DNA from 3 places in the Exiguobacterium sp. s70 genome. Region 2 is predicted to be linked to each of the others. Evidence: riboswitches for the same ligand, from Rfam matches in the RefSeq annotation. Region 2 holds a riboswitch; each other region holds the start of a gene.

Region 1 (5,191 bases), on a different contig from region 2:
TTCGGAACAGCGTCGAAATGACGAGTCCGTACATCACGTAAACGCCCGTCACGACGAAGAAGGCGCTCTTTGCGCCGGTGAGCGACAAGACGACCGCGAGCAATGGCCCAATCGCCGCCGCGATATTGATTAAAAAGTAGCGGACGTTATAGACGATGACGCGCTGGTCCGGCTGCGTCGTATCGCTGATGAGCGCGCGAGACGCCGGTTCGAGGAACGACCGCGACACACCCATGAGTACCGAAAATATGTAAAACCAAAATAATTCTGTCACGAGCGCGAAGCCGCTGAACGTCAAGGCGTTCAAGACGATGCCGATCAGCATCAACTGTTTGCGCCCGTACCGGTCAGACAGCGTTCCCCCGAAAAAGCTCATGAACAGACCCGATAGCGCCGAGATGGCGAACACCGTCCCGATGACACTCGCCGAGAACCCGAGCGTCGCGAGATAAATCGCAAAAAACGGCATAACAAAAAATGTCGACAGCCGGGCAAAAAATGTGCCAAACAAGACACCCAGCGTCAGCGGATGAATGTGTCGTATGTTCATCCGGATCCCCCCTTTTCTTACATATATGTAGTGTACTTCTATTGGTGAACCAAAACTACTCCAAATAAAAAAGGCCCGGGATAGCCCGGGCCTTGACGAAATTATTGTTTGACCGGTACGACCGCACCTTTATACTCGTCCAAGATCCACTGTTGTGTTTCTTCTGACGTGAGGACTTCAAGGAGTGCCTTGACGCGCTCGTCATCTTCGTCGCCTTCACGTGTGACGATCAAGTTGACGTACGGTGAATCTTCACCTTCGAGAGCGATTGCGTCTTCGAGTGGGTTGAGGCCGGCATCAATCGCGTAGTTCGTGTTGATGAGGACCGCGTCCCCTTCACCGTTGTTGAATGCTTGCGGGAGAAGTGCCGCTTCGACGTCCGTCTTGAACTCCAAGTTTTTCGGGTTGTCGACGATGTCTGAAACCGTCGCGTCCGTTGTCTTGCCGTCTGCGAGTGTGAGCAACCCTTCAGATTGAAGCATCGTGAGGATACGTCCGTGGTCAGCGACCGACGAACTCATGATGATTTCCGCGCCTTCTGGGAGCTCATCGAGTGACGCGTAGTCTTTCGAGTACACACCGATCGGCTCGATGTGAACGCCGCCGGCTGAAGCGAATTTGTAGTCTTTGTTTTCAGCCATTTGCGACTCGAGGTACGGCTCGTGTTGGAAGTAGTTCGCGTCCAACTCCCCGTCTGCGAGCGTCTTGTTCGGGAGGACGTAGTCTTGGAACTTCTTGATTTCGAGCGTATAGCCCTTCTCTTCGTATTCGTCTTGGACGTGCTCTAAAATCTCAGCGTGCGGGACGTTTGATGCGCCGACGACGAGTGTCTTGTCATCGCCTGAACCTGATTCTGAATCCCCACCGCCACAAGCCGCGAGAATCGTAAGTGCTGAAGCTGCCGTTAAACCGAGTACTGTTTTCCATGATTTCATTATAAAACCCCTCCAAATTTTCTATTTAGATTAAGCAGAACGCTTATCAATTACAGATACGAGTCGATCGCCGATGAACTGAATGACGAAGACGATGACCAAGATTAAGACGGTCGCGACGAACGTGACGTCACTTTGTGAACGCTGGAATCCTTCGAGGAACGCCAAGTTCCCGAGTCCACCGCCCCCGACGACCCCTGCCATCGCCGTGTAACCGACGATCGCGACGATTGTGACCGTGATGCCTGACACGATGGCCGGCAATGCTTCTGGGAACAATACTTTATAGACGATCTGCCATTTTGTCGCACCCATCGACTCAGCCGCCTCGATGACGCCGCGGTCGACTTCGCGAAGCGCGAGCTCGACCATCCGCGCATAGAACGGGGCCGCACCGATGATAAGTGCCGGCAGTGCTGCCGTTGACCCGAGCATCGTCCCGACGACGAGTAACGTGAGCGGGATGAGCAAGATAATCAAAATGATGAACGGGATCGACCGGAAGATGTTGACGACCGCGCTGATGACCGTGTAAATCGGACGGTTCTTCATCATGAGCGGCTCGTTTGTGACATATAGGAGCATCCCGAGGGCGAGACCGATGACGAACGTCGCGGCTCCGGCGACGAGCGTCATATAGAGCGTCTCCCACGTCTGTTCTAACATGACTTGCCAATCTACATTAGGAAACATCGCTTTCTACCTCCACTTCCACTGCCTGTGATCGGATTGAGGCGATGGCCCGCTCGACTTCAGCCGGCTCTCCGATCAATTGGATGAATAATGTCCCGAGGGCACCGACTTGTGACTGCGTCACGTTCCCGCCGATGATGTTGAAGCCGATGTCATGCTGCTTCAACACTTCCGACAGAATCGGTTGTTCGGCCGTCTCGTTCAAGAATTTGAGCTTGACGATTTGACCGCTCGGATAACGAGCTTTCAAATGTTCGAATGTGAGCGACATGTCTTCGACCGCGCCGATCTGCTTGACGAACTCTTTCGTGATCGGCTGTTCCGGATGTTGGAACACGTCGGCGACTTGTCCGGTCTCAACGACCTTTCCGGCCTCCATGACGGCGACACGGTGACAAATCTTCTGGATGACGTGCATCTCATGGGTGATGAGGACGATTGTCAAACCGAGTTTCTTGTTGATGCTGACGAGCAGTTCGAGAATCGAATCGGTCGTCTTCGGGTCGAGTGCGCTCGTCGCTTCATCGCAGAGGAGCACTTCTGGATTCGTAGCGAGCGCACGGGCTATCCCGACTCGCTGCTTTTGGCCGCCCGATAGTTGTGACGGATAGCTATCTTCTCGTCCGGCGAGGCCGACGAGTTCGACGAGTTCTTGGACGCGGCGTTTGCGCTCGCTCGCCGGTACCCCGATGAGCTCGAGCGGGAAGCTGATGTTCTCAGCGACTGTGCGCGACCATAACAAGTTGAAGTGTTGGAACACCATCGAGACGTTTTTACGTACCCCGCGCAGTTCCTTCGGCGTGAGCTTCGTCAGCTCGCTGCCGGCGACCACGATTTCACCGCTTGACGGTGCCTCGAGTCGGTTGAGCAAGCGGATGAGCGTCGACTTCCCCGCCCCTGAATATCCGATTATTCCAAAAATTTCGCCGCTTTCGATAGTAAGCGACACATCATCGACCGCCTGGACCCGACCGTTTTTCGTGTCGAACCATTTGGCCACATTGCGTAATTGAATCAATCCATTTCCCTCCTGACAACAAAAAAAGTACGCACGTTTGAGCAAACGTGCGTACTTTATCGTACGGACAACGATTGCTCTCATCTTCCAAGGTATACACCTTGCTGGAATTAGCACCATTTCGGATTGCTCCGCGGTTGCTGGGCGTCATAGGGCCAGTCCCTCAGCCTCTCTTGATAAGAGTGGTTGCGTATTTGATTAGCTTTATCATAGCGACACATTATTTTCATGTCAAACTATTTTTTTCAGCAAAATAAAAAAAGGTGCCATCCGAGGATGACACAGAACGTAGCACCTTGAGTCACTGAAGGACAACCCATAGATGAACCTCTTTTGCCCGATCAGAGCATTCATCCTTATATGGGGGATTTTTACCCAACCATCACTCGGTCTTCGAACGGACCATGCAATTACGCGACCGGTGCCCCGACGCTTGATTTTTTTGGGGGACAATCGAAGGGAAGGTCCACCTGAAATCGCGTAAGCTCATGCAGCGGTTGTTCGAAAACGTCTTGATGACGGGAAAATCTCGTCCTATGTTGTGTTCAAGTAAGATGTTGTAATGAATATATCATTCGTGAACTTTCTGTGTCAACTGATTATTTAAAATTTTCAGATTATTCTAATCATCCTATCTCATTTAACGAAAGATAGGACGTGCTGGACGTTTTGAAACGCGTACAAACGATCGCGAACTTGGCCATTCTCTAGCTTCAATAGCGCCGGAACACTCATAACCTGATATGCCTCGAGCTCGTTCGGGATAAAGTTGGCATCGCGTTTTTCAATCTTCAATTCTGGATCGACCGCCTCGACGACCGAGAGCATCCGCTCGGCCACGGCGCATGTACCACACATTGGGGCGTATATATATAAGAATCCGTCTGTCATCATTTTGCTCACCTCTCTTCTAAGTATATGAATCCGGACCAGTCGGTTCAAAAGTTGTGCTCAAATGGAAAATTCTGAACATTTCAACATTTCTTGTTGACGCTCGGCAGAAAGAGGCATAGTATGGTCATTAACTTTATCGCTTTTGTACATAACAGCAAACCAGTAGAAAAGGACAGGTGAATCCCCAATGACGGAAGAGAAGCTTACCGGAAAACAATTTTTAATGAACGTCTTGAACGGCCTCAGTCTTGCCATTCTCATTGCCCTCATCCCGAGCGCTTTGCTCGGTGAATTAACGAAAGCCATCTTGCCGTATTTTCCGTCCTTGCAGTTCATCTTAGATGCGACGACGATTGCGATGCGCCTCTTACCCGTCATCATCGGTGTCGCCGTCGCCATGCAGTTCGGACGATCGGCGCTCGAGGCCGGGACGATCGGCATCGCGACCCAGGTCGGAAGTGGCGCCATTCGCATCGAGGAAGGCGCGTTCCTCATGGCCGGAATCGGTGACGTCATCACGGCTGGTGTGACGGCCGCTCTCGCGACGTTCCTCGTCATGCAGTTGTCGCCACGCTTGAAGACATACACGGTGCTCGTCTTGCCGATGACGGTCATCGTCGTCGCGGGAGGCATCGGCGCGTTCCTACTCACTTACATCTCACAGATTACGACGTACGTCGGAACGATCATCATGACGATGACTGAACTGCAACCGATCGTGATGGGCATGTTAATCGCGATGGCGTTCTCGCTCATCATCGTATCGCCAATCTCGACGGTCGGAATTGCCACAGCCATCAGCCTGTCTGGTGTCGCTGCCGGGGCCGCCAACCTTGGCGTCGTCGCTGCCGGCTTCGGTCTCGCCATCGCTGGCTGGCAGATGAACGCGACCGGAACGTCGATCGCCCACTTCCTCGGCTCACCGAAGATTCAAATGGCGAACTTCGTCCGTCGTCCGATCATGATGTTGCCCGTGCTCGCCAATGCGGCCATTCTCGGAGCGCTCGCAGGTATCCTTCGGATTGAAGGCACGCCAATCAGTGCCGGATTCGGCGTCTCGGGTCTAATCGGTCCGGTCAACGCCTTGCATTTGATGCCGGG
Region 2 (5,191 bases):
ATTCGACTTGTTCTGTCACCCCATTGATATACTGCGACGAGAACGTCCCGATCGACATCTGCATGATCAAGGCGACGTCGATCTCTTTCGGCAACGTCCCGTTCGAGACCGAGACGGGCTTGGTCTCTGCCGTCTTCTCGGCCGGCTTCGACGGGGCCGCTTGCTCGTTCGTGCAACCGACGAGCGCCAAGACGAATGTGAATAACAAAATCAATAGTTTTTTAGACATGAATCGTTCCCCCTACATGATGTGTGATGGTGGCTTCTGTCGGTTCGAACACCCCCGCCTCGGTGATGAGTCCGGTGATGAGGTCGGGCGTCGTGACGTCGAACGCCGGATTGAAGACGGTGATACCGACAGGCGCCGTCGGTTGACCACCGATATGTGTGACTTCTGACGGATTCCGCTCCTCGATTTCAATCGTGTCATCCGCCGTCAAATCGAACGTCGAATGCGGCGCAGCGACGTAGAACGGAATGCCGTAATGCTTGGCGAGGACGGCGAGCTGCAACGTCCCGATCTTATTGGCGACGTGACCCGTCCGTGTGATACGGTCGGCTCCGACGATGATGGCGTCGACTCGTTTTGACTGAATCGTCCAAGCCGCCATATTGTCCGTGATGAGCGTCACGTCGATATCGGCCCGATCGAGCTCCCAGACGGTGAGGCGTGCCCCTTGCAGGAGCGGTCGCGTCTCACAGGCGAAGACGTTGAAGGATACACCTCGTTCTTTTCCGACGTAAAACGGTGCGAGCGCCGTACCGTAACGCGATGTCGCGATGGCACCGGCGTTGCAAATCGTTAACACGTTCCCCCCGGCCGGCAACACCGTCAGTGCATGCTCGCCGATGGTCCGGTACGTATCGACGTCCCGGTCGTACAAAGCGATGGCGCGGCGTTTGATTTCCTCGGCAATCGCCTCAAAATCATCCCCGACATTTAAATCAAGGAGCGATTCAATCACGTTTTGCAGATTGACCGCTGTCGGCCGGGTCGCAATCAAGCGGCGTCCGACGAGGTCGAGCCGACGCGTGAAGTCCGGGTCATCGACTAACCGTCCCGCTTCTTTGGCGAGGACGAACGCCCCGAAGTAAGCGATGGCCGGTGCGCCGCGGACTTGGAGCGTCTCGATGGCATGTTCGGCCTGTTCAAGCGTCTCGATTGTCACGTAACGCTCTTCATGCGGCAACAACGTCTGGTCCAATACGATGAGTTCGTCTGTCTGTGAATGGAAACGGATGTTTTGGACCGTCATACGCGCACCCCCGACAGGAGTGTCACCAAGTCGTCAATCGATTCGACGCTGTGTCGTTCTTTAATGAGCGCCGTCCCGAGGGCGAGCGCGTCACGTTTTCGTTCGAGCCGCGTCGCTTCCGGCAATGTCTCGAGATCGGCGACACCGGCCAGTCCGACGGCACGGCGAATGAGTTCGCAACCGGCGTAGCCGATCGTGTCGCTGAAGACCGTCCGCAACAACTCGTCGACGAAACCATCCGTATTGAATGGCTCGACGGCGCGCTCAAAATTAGCCCGAAACGTCTTCTCGAACGTCTCCCACACCGTCAAGACGTCCGTGAAACGCTCGAAGCGTTTGAGCGGGTCATAGAACGTCGACAGCGTCAAATGGGCGATGATTTGGCCGAGGTCGAAGCCGAACGGTCCGTAAAATGCGAACTCTGGATCGATGATTTTCGTCTCTTGTTGAGTCGCGAAGATGCTGCCCGTATGTAAGTCTCCATGCAGGAGTGCCTCATGTTTCGTGACAAACCCGACTTTCAATTTCGTCACCTCGATCTTGAGCGCCTGGTCTTGCCAAAGGCGTTCGACATCTGCTCGCAGCGCCGTCTCGATGTTGTTCGACTCCGCGTCTTTGAACGGATCGGTGAAGATGAGCTTCTCGGTGATGTCACACAGTTCCGGGTTGTAATAGTCACGTTCAATCCGCTTCTTCGCGATCGGTCCAGCTGCGTAATCCGACGTCGCAAACAGCGTCTCGCCCAAAAATTCACCGACATGACGGGCGAGTTCCGGGTAGCTCTCCCCGTTCAAATAGCCGGTGCGGACAATCTCATAATCAGATAGATCTTCTATAATCGTGTAAGCGAGTGTCCGGTCGCTGCCAAGGACAGCCGGGACGAACCGAGGCGCGACAGTCGCAAACTCACGGAGTGCCAACTGTTCAATCCATGCCCGCTCGAGCGTGAGCGGCCAGCTCTCACCGACGACTTTGGCGTATGGGAGCGCTTGTTTGACGATCAGGCGCTGTTCGCCTTGGCGAATCCGAAACACGAGATTCAAGTTGCCGTCCCCGATCTCCTCGCACTCGGCGATTCCTTCTTGCAAGTATCCTAATTGACGGACGTGCTCGACGACGGTCTGTTCTGTAAATGGTTGATATGACATGATGTTTTCCCCTTCCTGTACGTTGCCCACAAAAAAAGCCCCTTTCTCCGCGAGAAAGAGGCACAGCCAAAATGGTTGTTCCTCTCATCTGTCAGACATTCGTCTGGTGGATGTAGCACCGTGCCTAGTGGTCGGTTGCTGCGGCGTCATCGGGCCAATTCCCTCTGCCAACTCGCGATAAGAGTGTGTTATTCGATTCGGTGAACTTATGTGATGAATATTACGGACTCGACGTCACGATTGTCAACGTCATTTTCTCGACGCAACTCCGTCTTTTTTTGTGCATATATGGAAACAACTTCCCAAAATATTTTTTTTGGAAAAAAAGGAATTGACGACGTGATGATTCTGTGCAAAAATTCAATTAAATTTCACAACTTCAAATCACATTCTTATCAAGAGCAGACGGAGGGACGAGCCCGATGATGTCGCAGCAACCGACCAGAGATGGCACGGTGCTAATTCTTGCAGCGAAAGCTGAGAGATAAGAGTTCATTTTTTTATGATGACCTCTTGCCTCGGCATGGGGTCATTTTTTGTTTGCCTGGAAGGAGGAACCATATGAGTATCACTGCCACATATGAAATCAAACGAACGGACGCGGTCGCGACCGTCGCCGACAAAATCGCCCTCGAGCTGACGGTCGGTACTTGGACGGAGCTGCCTCACTTAGAGCAAGAGCAGTTACAGGCGTACCGGGGTGAGGTCGTGTCGACCACACATACGGATACGACGAGCCGCTTCACAATCCGCTACCCGTTACATAATGTCAGCCCTGACTTTTCATCCATCTTGACGACGACGTTCGGGAAACTGTCCCTCGACGATTCGATTCGGTTAATCGATTTGACGTTGCCCGAGACGCTCGCCCCTCATTTCAAAGGCGCCAAGTTCGGGGTCACTGGAATTCGCGAGTTACTCGGTGTTCATGATCGCCCGCTCGTCATGAGCATCTTCAAAGGTGTCATCGGCCGTGACCTCGCGTTTCTCGAGCAGCAACTCCGCGATCAGTTCGCCGGAGGCATCGATATCGTCAAAGACGACGAGATTTTATACGACAACCCGCTCACCCCATCGCTCGAACGGGCCCGGATCGGAGCGGACGTCATTCAAGCCCACTTCGAGGCGACCGGGAAACGTGTCCTCTACGCCATCACGCTGAGCGGCCCCGTGTTCGGTCTACGTGACCAGGCGCTCCGTCTTATCGAGGCAGGTGCGACAGCGCTCCTGTTCAACGTCTATACGTACGGTCTCGACGCACTGCGCGAACTTGCGAACGATTCAGACATACGCGTCCCCATCTTGGCACATCCGGCCTTTGCCGGCGCCTTGACCGGATCAATCAGTCATTCGCTCTTACTCGGTAAACTCCCACGCCTCGCCGGGGCCGATTTAACGCTCTTCCCGTCTCCGTACGGCTCCCTCGCGACACCGCGTGACGAGGCGTTCACGATTCGTGACCAGAGCGCCGAACCGCATTGGTCGAAACCGATTTTACCGGTCCCGTCAGCCGGGATTCATCCAGGACTCGTCGCCGATATCATTCGTGATTTCGGGACGGATGTCGTCATCAACGCCGGCGGTGGCATTCACGGACACCCGGACGGCGCAGCCGCCGGGGCTCGTGCTTTCCGACAAGCGATCGCTCACGTTCTCGGCCAAACCGAAGGACAGACGGACGAGCTCGATACCGCGTTGAAGGCGTGGGCGTCACGATGACGGTCCATATCCTCTGCGACTTCGACGGGACGATCACGGCGGAAGACAATATTATCGCGTTGATGAAGGCGTTCGCCCCGCCGGCTTGGGTCGAGTTGAAAGATGCGGTCCTCGAGCAACGGATTTCGATTCGCTCCGGTGTCGGTCAACTGTTTCAACTATTGCCGAGCGCAGATGCCCCGGCCTACCGTGATTATTTGTTGGAGCGCATCACGCTCCGCCAAGGGTTCCCGGCATTTTTAGAAGAAGTTCGGGCCCATGGCTGGAAGTTTGACGTCGTCAGCGGCGGGATGGACTTCTTCGTGCAGCCGGTCTTGGACGGGCATGTCGCCCCCGAGCATATCTACTGCAACGTCGCCGACTTCTCCGCTGAGACGGTCACCGTCGCTTGGCCACACGCTTGCGATGAACAATGTACGAACGATTGCGGCTGTTGCAAGCCGACGCTCGCTCGTCGCATCGTCAATCCCGCCGACCGCTTGATCGTCATCGGCGACTCAGTGACCGACTTCGAGGTCGCGAAGCGTGCCGACTTCGTCTACGCACGAGGTCAACTCATCACGCTCTGCGAAGCGGCAGGCATCCGTTACGCACCGTTCGAGACGTTTGACGACATCACCCATCACTTGAAGGAGGTGGTCGTATGAGCCTTGCGACACGTTGGCTTGAACTCGCCGACATTAAAGACGAACTCGCCGCCCGCGACTGGTTCCCCGGAACGAGTGGGAATTTGGCGATTCGCGTTTCCGACGATCCGCTCGAATTTCTCGTCACGGCGAGCGGACGCGATAAACGAAAACGAACACCGGAAGACTTTGTTCACGTCGATGCGGCCGGACGCTTGATCGGCGAACAGACAGGAAAACCATCCGCCGAGACGCTGCTCCACGTTGAAGTGTTCAATCGGACGGACGCGACGTGTTCGCTCCATGTCCATACGGTCGACAATAACGTCATCTCCGAGCTCCATGCTGCCACCGGCGAAGTCGTCTTCACCGGCCAAGAGATCATCAAGGCGCTCGGCTACTGGGACGAGGACGCGGTCGTTCGCGTGCCAATCATCGAGAA
Region 3 (5,191 bases), on a different contig from region 2:
TTTGAAAATCAATGGGTGCTGACGAAGCACAAGCAGCGCGGGCTCGAGTTTCCGGGTGGGAAAGTCGAACCCGGCGAACACGAGGATGACGCCGCGATTCGGGAAGTGTATGAAGAGACGGGCGGTGTCGTGAAGACGCTCCATTATCTCGGCCAATATCGCGTGCTTGGGCGTGGCGACACGGTCATTAAAAATATTTATTTCGCCGAAATCGAACGTTTCGACGATCATCCGGCGGTCGACGAGACCGATGGGGCCGTCCTTATGAAGGAATTGCCGACGAATCTGCTCCGGAACAATCGGTACAGCTTCATGATGAAAGACCGGGTGCTCCCGGAAACGATGAAGGTGCTCTATGAAAAACAATTGGTTTGACAAGGTCGAGGTCCTGCCGCCGTACGCCGGTTATCCGGTCCATCGTGGCTGGTATGCGACGCGTGACGGTGAGGACGTCGTCGCCTATACGATCACACCGAAACGGCCGAACGGACACGTCCTGTTCTATCTGCGCGGCGGAACAGGACGCATCGGGGATGTGCGTTTGCCCCGGTTGATGCAGTTCGCTGCCAAAGGTTTTCACGTCGTGGCGCCCGTTTACCGGGGTAACCATGGCGGGAGCGGGAAAGAGGACTTCGGCGGCGCCGATCTAGAGGACGTCCTGTCTCTCTACGATCGCGTCCGTCGAACGGATACGTTCATTCATGCCCTTGGTTTCTCGCGCGGGGGCATGATGGCGTTGTCGCTCGCCGCGGAACGACCGCTCACGTCCGTCACGTCATGGGCGGGTGTGACCAATCTCGAGTGGACATATGAAGAACAGCGTTCGATGCGGAAGATGTTGCGCCGTATGACCGGGGGCGACCCGGAAGCGGCCCGTGCCGCTTATGTTGAGCGCTCGCCGCTCTACAAGGAATGGGATGCACCGACGTTGTTGATTCACGGCACCGATGATGAACAAGTCCGCCTCCGCCATGCGACGGCGGTCGCGGAACGGATGGGGGAGCGGGCCGAACTTTGGGTCGTCCCATTCGCCCATCAACTCCCGTTCTGGGAAAAATGGAAGACGACCGATGCGGCGATGGAATGGATGCTCGCCAACTCAAAAAAATGAGACGATTGCCGATTCGGCAGTCGTCTCATTTTTCGTTATACGATGATTGGTCCGGCCGCAACGACCGCCTCACTCGCTTTCGTGAATCGTTTGAAATTGTCCTGGAACTTCCGGGCGAGCGCCGTTGCCTCGGCATCGTAGCGCGCTCCGTCTTTCCATGTGTCCCGCGGATTGAGCACGTCGCCTGGCACGCCGTCAATGTGGCGTGGAATCTCGACATTGAAAATGTCGTGGCGCGTCGTCTCGACGTCACGCAATTTGCCGTTGACCGCCGCGTTCACCATCGCCCGTGTATAGGCGAGCTTCATCCGTGATCCTTCTCCGTACGCGCCGCCGGTCCAACCCGTGTTGACGAGATAGACGTCGACGTCGTGCTTCTCAATCAGCGTACCGAGCATGTCCGCATAGCGCTCCGGTGCGAGCGGCAAGAACGGTGACCCGAAGCAGGTCGAGAACGTCGCCTGTGGTTCAGTGACGCCGCGCTCCGTGCCGGCGAGTTTTGACGTATACCCTGACAAGAAGTGGTACATCGCCTGCTCTTTCGTCAATTTGCTGATTGGAGGCAATACCCCGTATGCATCGGCCGTCAAGAAGACGATCGTGTTCGGATGACCGGCCCGTGACGGAAGCATCGCGTTATCGATGAATTGAATCGGGTAGGCGGCCCGTGTGTTCTCGGTGAGCGAGATATTCTTATAATCCGGTGCACGGTTCTCGTCTAAGACGACGTTCTCAATCAATGAGCCGAAACGGATGGCATCGTAGATTTCCGGCTCGTTCTCGCGCGACAAATTGATCGTCTTCGCGTAGCAACCGCCCTCGATATTGAAGACGCCGTCGGGTGACCAACCGTGCTCGTCATCCCCAATCAAATGGCGTTCCGGGTCGGCCGACAGTGTCGTCTTCCCAGTTCCCGATAGACCGAAGAAAAGGGCCGTCTCGCCGGCGTCCGATACGTTCGCCGAGCAGTGCATCGATAACACATGTTGTTCCGGCAACAGGAAGTTCATGACCGAGAAAATCGATTTTTTAATCTCGCCGCCGTATTCTGTTCCCCCGATCAGAATGGTCCGCTTGGCGAATGAGACGAGAATGAACGTTTCGGAGTTCGTCCCGTCGATGATTGGGTCGGCCTTATAACTAGGTGCATAGATGACCGTGAAGGGCTCGAAGGCACCTTTCGTCGGCCATTCACGCAAGAACAACTGTTTGGCGAACAAATTGTGCCACGCGTATTCCGTGATGGCACGGACCGGGAGCGTATAGTGCTCGTCTGCCCCCGCAGACGCCTCGAGATAATAGAGCTTGTCTTTCGTTTCGAGGTGCGTCAACACTTTGTCGAGTAGCGCGGTGAACTTCTCTTCCGCGATCGGTTGGTTGACTGGACCCCAGTCTACTAAATGATTGCTGACTTCATCTTGCACGACGAATTTGTCTTTCGGTGACCGTCCTGTGAATTTCCCGGTACTGACCGATAAAGCCCCGTCTTTCGTCAGTACGCCCTCACCGTTGCGAATGGCTTCTTCCACCAGTTCTGGAACCGTCAAGTTCCGCATCATGTCGGCACCTTTAATTAATTCTTCGATTTTCAGGAGCGTTGTCGCCATCCTGAATCCCACCTTTCCCCTAAATAGATGTGGATGAAATCCGCATACTTCCGCGTTTAATCAGTATGACGTTTTTATTATATGTGACATACTAATCAAAAACAAGCATTTTTTACCCTTTAAAGTAAGCGCTTTCTTACATTGTCATTCTAACATATTCTGTACCAGGTCATAGTACAAAAACCAAAACGGACAAAAAAATGTTTGATATTTCACAAACATAACTATTTGACCGTTTGTGAAAAGTTTGACGAATTCGGTCGATACGCTTGACAGAACGGGGTGTCATTTATATGATGGTCTTCGTAACGGATACTCTTATTCTGAGCGGTGGAGGGAACAAGGCCCTACGAAGCCCAGCAACCGTCCGATTTTTCATTGTTATTCGGAAAAGGTGCTATCCTGAAGCGAAGCGTAAGCTTCGAACGATAAGAGGGTAAGGAAGAACGATTCAACCTTTCCCATTTGAACATGGCGAGAGGTTTTTTTCATTACCGTCCCAAAGCAACGCGTAAGGGGAACGAGTACCGTCCACACATCACCCTTTATTATAGGAGGTTTTTCGAAATGGCAAACTTGAACCGTCGACTTTTCACTTCGGAGTCCGTCACGGAAGGACATCCGGATAAAATTTGTGACCAAATCTCAGATGCGATTTTGGATGCAATTTTAGCTGAAGATCCAAACGCCCGCGTTGCGGCTGAGACGTCTGTCACAACAGGTCTCGTGCTCGTAGCAGGTGAAATCACAACATCAACTTACGTGGATATCCCGAAAGTTGTTCGTGAAACTGTTCGTGAGATCGGCTACACACGTGCGAAATATGGTTTCGATGCAGAGACTTGTGCTGTCCTCACATCGATCGATGAGCAATCGGTAGACATCGCGCAAGGTGTTGACCAAGCGCTCGAAGCTCGTGAAGGACAAATGACTGAAGAAGAAATCGATGCGATCGGTGCTGGTGACCAAGGTCTCATGTTCGGTTACGCAACAAAAGAGACGCCGGAACTCATGCCGCTCCCGATTTCACTCGCTCACAAATTGTCACGTCGTTTGGCAGAAGTTCGTAAGAACGGCACGCTCGCTTACCTTCGCCCAGACGGTAAGACACAAGTGACAGTCGAATACGACGAAGCGAACAACCCAGTTCGCATCGACACAATCGTCATCTCAACACAACACGCGGAAGACATCACGCTCGAGCAAATCCAAGCTGATTTGAAAGAGCACGTCATCGATGCAGTCATCCCGGCTGAACTCATCGACGCGGACACGAAATACTTCATCAACCCGACTGGCCGCTTCGTAATCGGTGGACCACAAGGGGATGCAGGCCTCACAGGACGCAAAATCATCGTCGATACGTACGGTGGATACGCTCGTCACGGCGGCGGCGCGTTCTCAGGTAAAGATCCTACCAAAGTTGACCGTTCAGCAGCGTATGCAGCTCGTTACGTGGCGAAAAACCTCGTTGCAGCGGGACTTGCTGACAAAGCAGAAGTTCAACTTGCTTACGCAATCGGTGTTGCTCACCCGGTATCAATCGCGGTTGATACGTTCGGCACAGGCAAATTGAGCGAGACTGAGCTCGTCGAACTCATTCGTGAGAACTTCGACCTCCGTCCGGCCGGCATCATTAAGATGCTCGACCTTCGTCGCCCAATCTACAAGCAGACAGCAGCTTACGGCCACTTCGGTCGTACAGACGTTAAACTCCCATGGGAGCAAACGGACAAAGCGGCAGTGCTCGAAGAAGGCGCGAAACGCTTCGCATAAGCATAGAAAAACGACCTTTCACTCGAAAGGTCGTTTTTTTTAGGCTTGCGGCTTGTCTTCAGTTGTTGAGTTCTCTTTGCCAAGTGCCGTATCTTTCGCTTCGACGACTTTCTCGCCGATCGATTGTAAATCCGATTTCGCTTCTTGCGCCGTCCCGACGACTTTGTTCACGTCTTGTTTGACCGTGTCGACTTCACCGGCGACTTTTTCATAGACGTTTTGCACGTCGGTCGCGACGTCTTGAATGACCTCGCTCGCTGCTTTCACTTGACCGATGACTTGTGACGCCGTTCCGGCCGGGTCTTGCTTGACCGTATCGACGAGACCGCCGACCGATGACTTCGCGCTCGAGAACGATTGTTTCGTGTTCTCACGGTTTGACGTGCTAAGTAAGGCAAGTAGGCCGCCGACGAGGGCGCCGAGGAGCATCCCAGTCACGACTGTGATTTTTGGACCTCCTGTGTTCGTTTGTTCAAACTGACGGTTCGGATGATTGGCTTGCTCGACTTGTGGATCGTGTTGTAGTTTCGGTTCCATGGTAACACTCCTTTTTGTAAGTTGGCATTGATACTCTTATACCCGACACAAAATGGAAAATAACGTCTTCCTTCATTTCGACATCAAAAAGTAATGAACGGGCAGGATATTTTTTTGCCGATGGGGAATGTTACTACTAGATTGGCCAAAAGGGGGATGC

Evidence for each region. A riboswitch is a leader RNA that binds a small molecule or an ion and turns the genes downstream of it on or off. The one in region 2 is predicted to bind S-adenosylmethionine.
Region 1: another riboswitch for S-adenosylmethionine. It lies ahead of KNP84_RS01755 (methionine ABC transporter ATP-binding protein); the one in region 2 lies ahead of mtnK (S-methyl-5-thioribose kinase).
Region 3: another riboswitch for S-adenosylmethionine. It lies ahead of metK (methionine adenosyltransferase); the one in region 2 lies ahead of mtnK (S-methyl-5-thioribose kinase).

Annotation. Positions count from the first base shown of each region.
Region 1 is NZ_JACSLV010000001.1:342,581-347,771, forward strand. It holds gene KNP84_RS01740 (MDR family MFS transporter) at 1-550, opposite strand, end outside; gene KNP84_RS01745 (MetQ/NlpA family ABC transporter substrate-binding protein) at 652-1,485, opposite strand; gene KNP84_RS01750 (methionine ABC transporter permease) at 1,516-2,178, opposite strand; gene KNP84_RS01755 (methionine ABC transporter ATP-binding protein) at 2,168-3,196, opposite strand; SAM riboswitch class I at 3,274-3,379, opposite strand; gene KNP84_RS01760 (thioredoxin family protein) at 3,833-4,090, opposite strand; gene KNP84_RS01765 (PTS sugar transporter subunit IIC) at 4,278-5,191, shown strand, end outside.
Region 2 is NZ_JACSLV010000006.1:141,486-146,676, reverse strand. It holds gene KNP84_RS13360 (sugar ABC transporter substrate-binding protein) at 1-229, opposite strand, end outside; gene mtnA (S-methyl-5-thioribose-1-phosphate isomerase) at 222-1,256, opposite strand; gene mtnK (S-methyl-5-thioribose kinase) at 1,253-2,404, opposite strand; SAM riboswitch class I at 2,486-2,588, opposite strand; SAM riboswitch class I at 2,794-2,895, shown strand; gene KNP84_RS13345 (2,3-diketo-5-methylthiopentyl-1-phosphate enolase) at 2,966-4,123, shown strand; gene KNP84_RS13340 (2-hydroxy-3-keto-5-methylthiopentenyl-1-phosphate phosphatase) at 4,120-4,770, shown strand; gene KNP84_RS13335 (methylthioribulose 1-phosphate dehydratase) at 4,767-5,191, shown strand, end outside.
Region 3 is NZ_JACSLV010000001.1:278,335-283,525, reverse strand. It holds gene ytkD (RNA deprotection pyrophosphohydrolase) at 1-375, shown strand, start outside; gene KNP84_RS01445 (alpha/beta hydrolase family protein) at 356-1,111, shown strand; gene pckA (phosphoenolpyruvate carboxykinase (ATP)) at 1,147-2,718, opposite strand; SAM riboswitch class I at 3,034-3,153, shown strand; gene metK (methionine adenosyltransferase) at 3,286-4,494, shown strand; gene KNP84_RS01430 (hypothetical protein) at 4,534-5,031, opposite strand.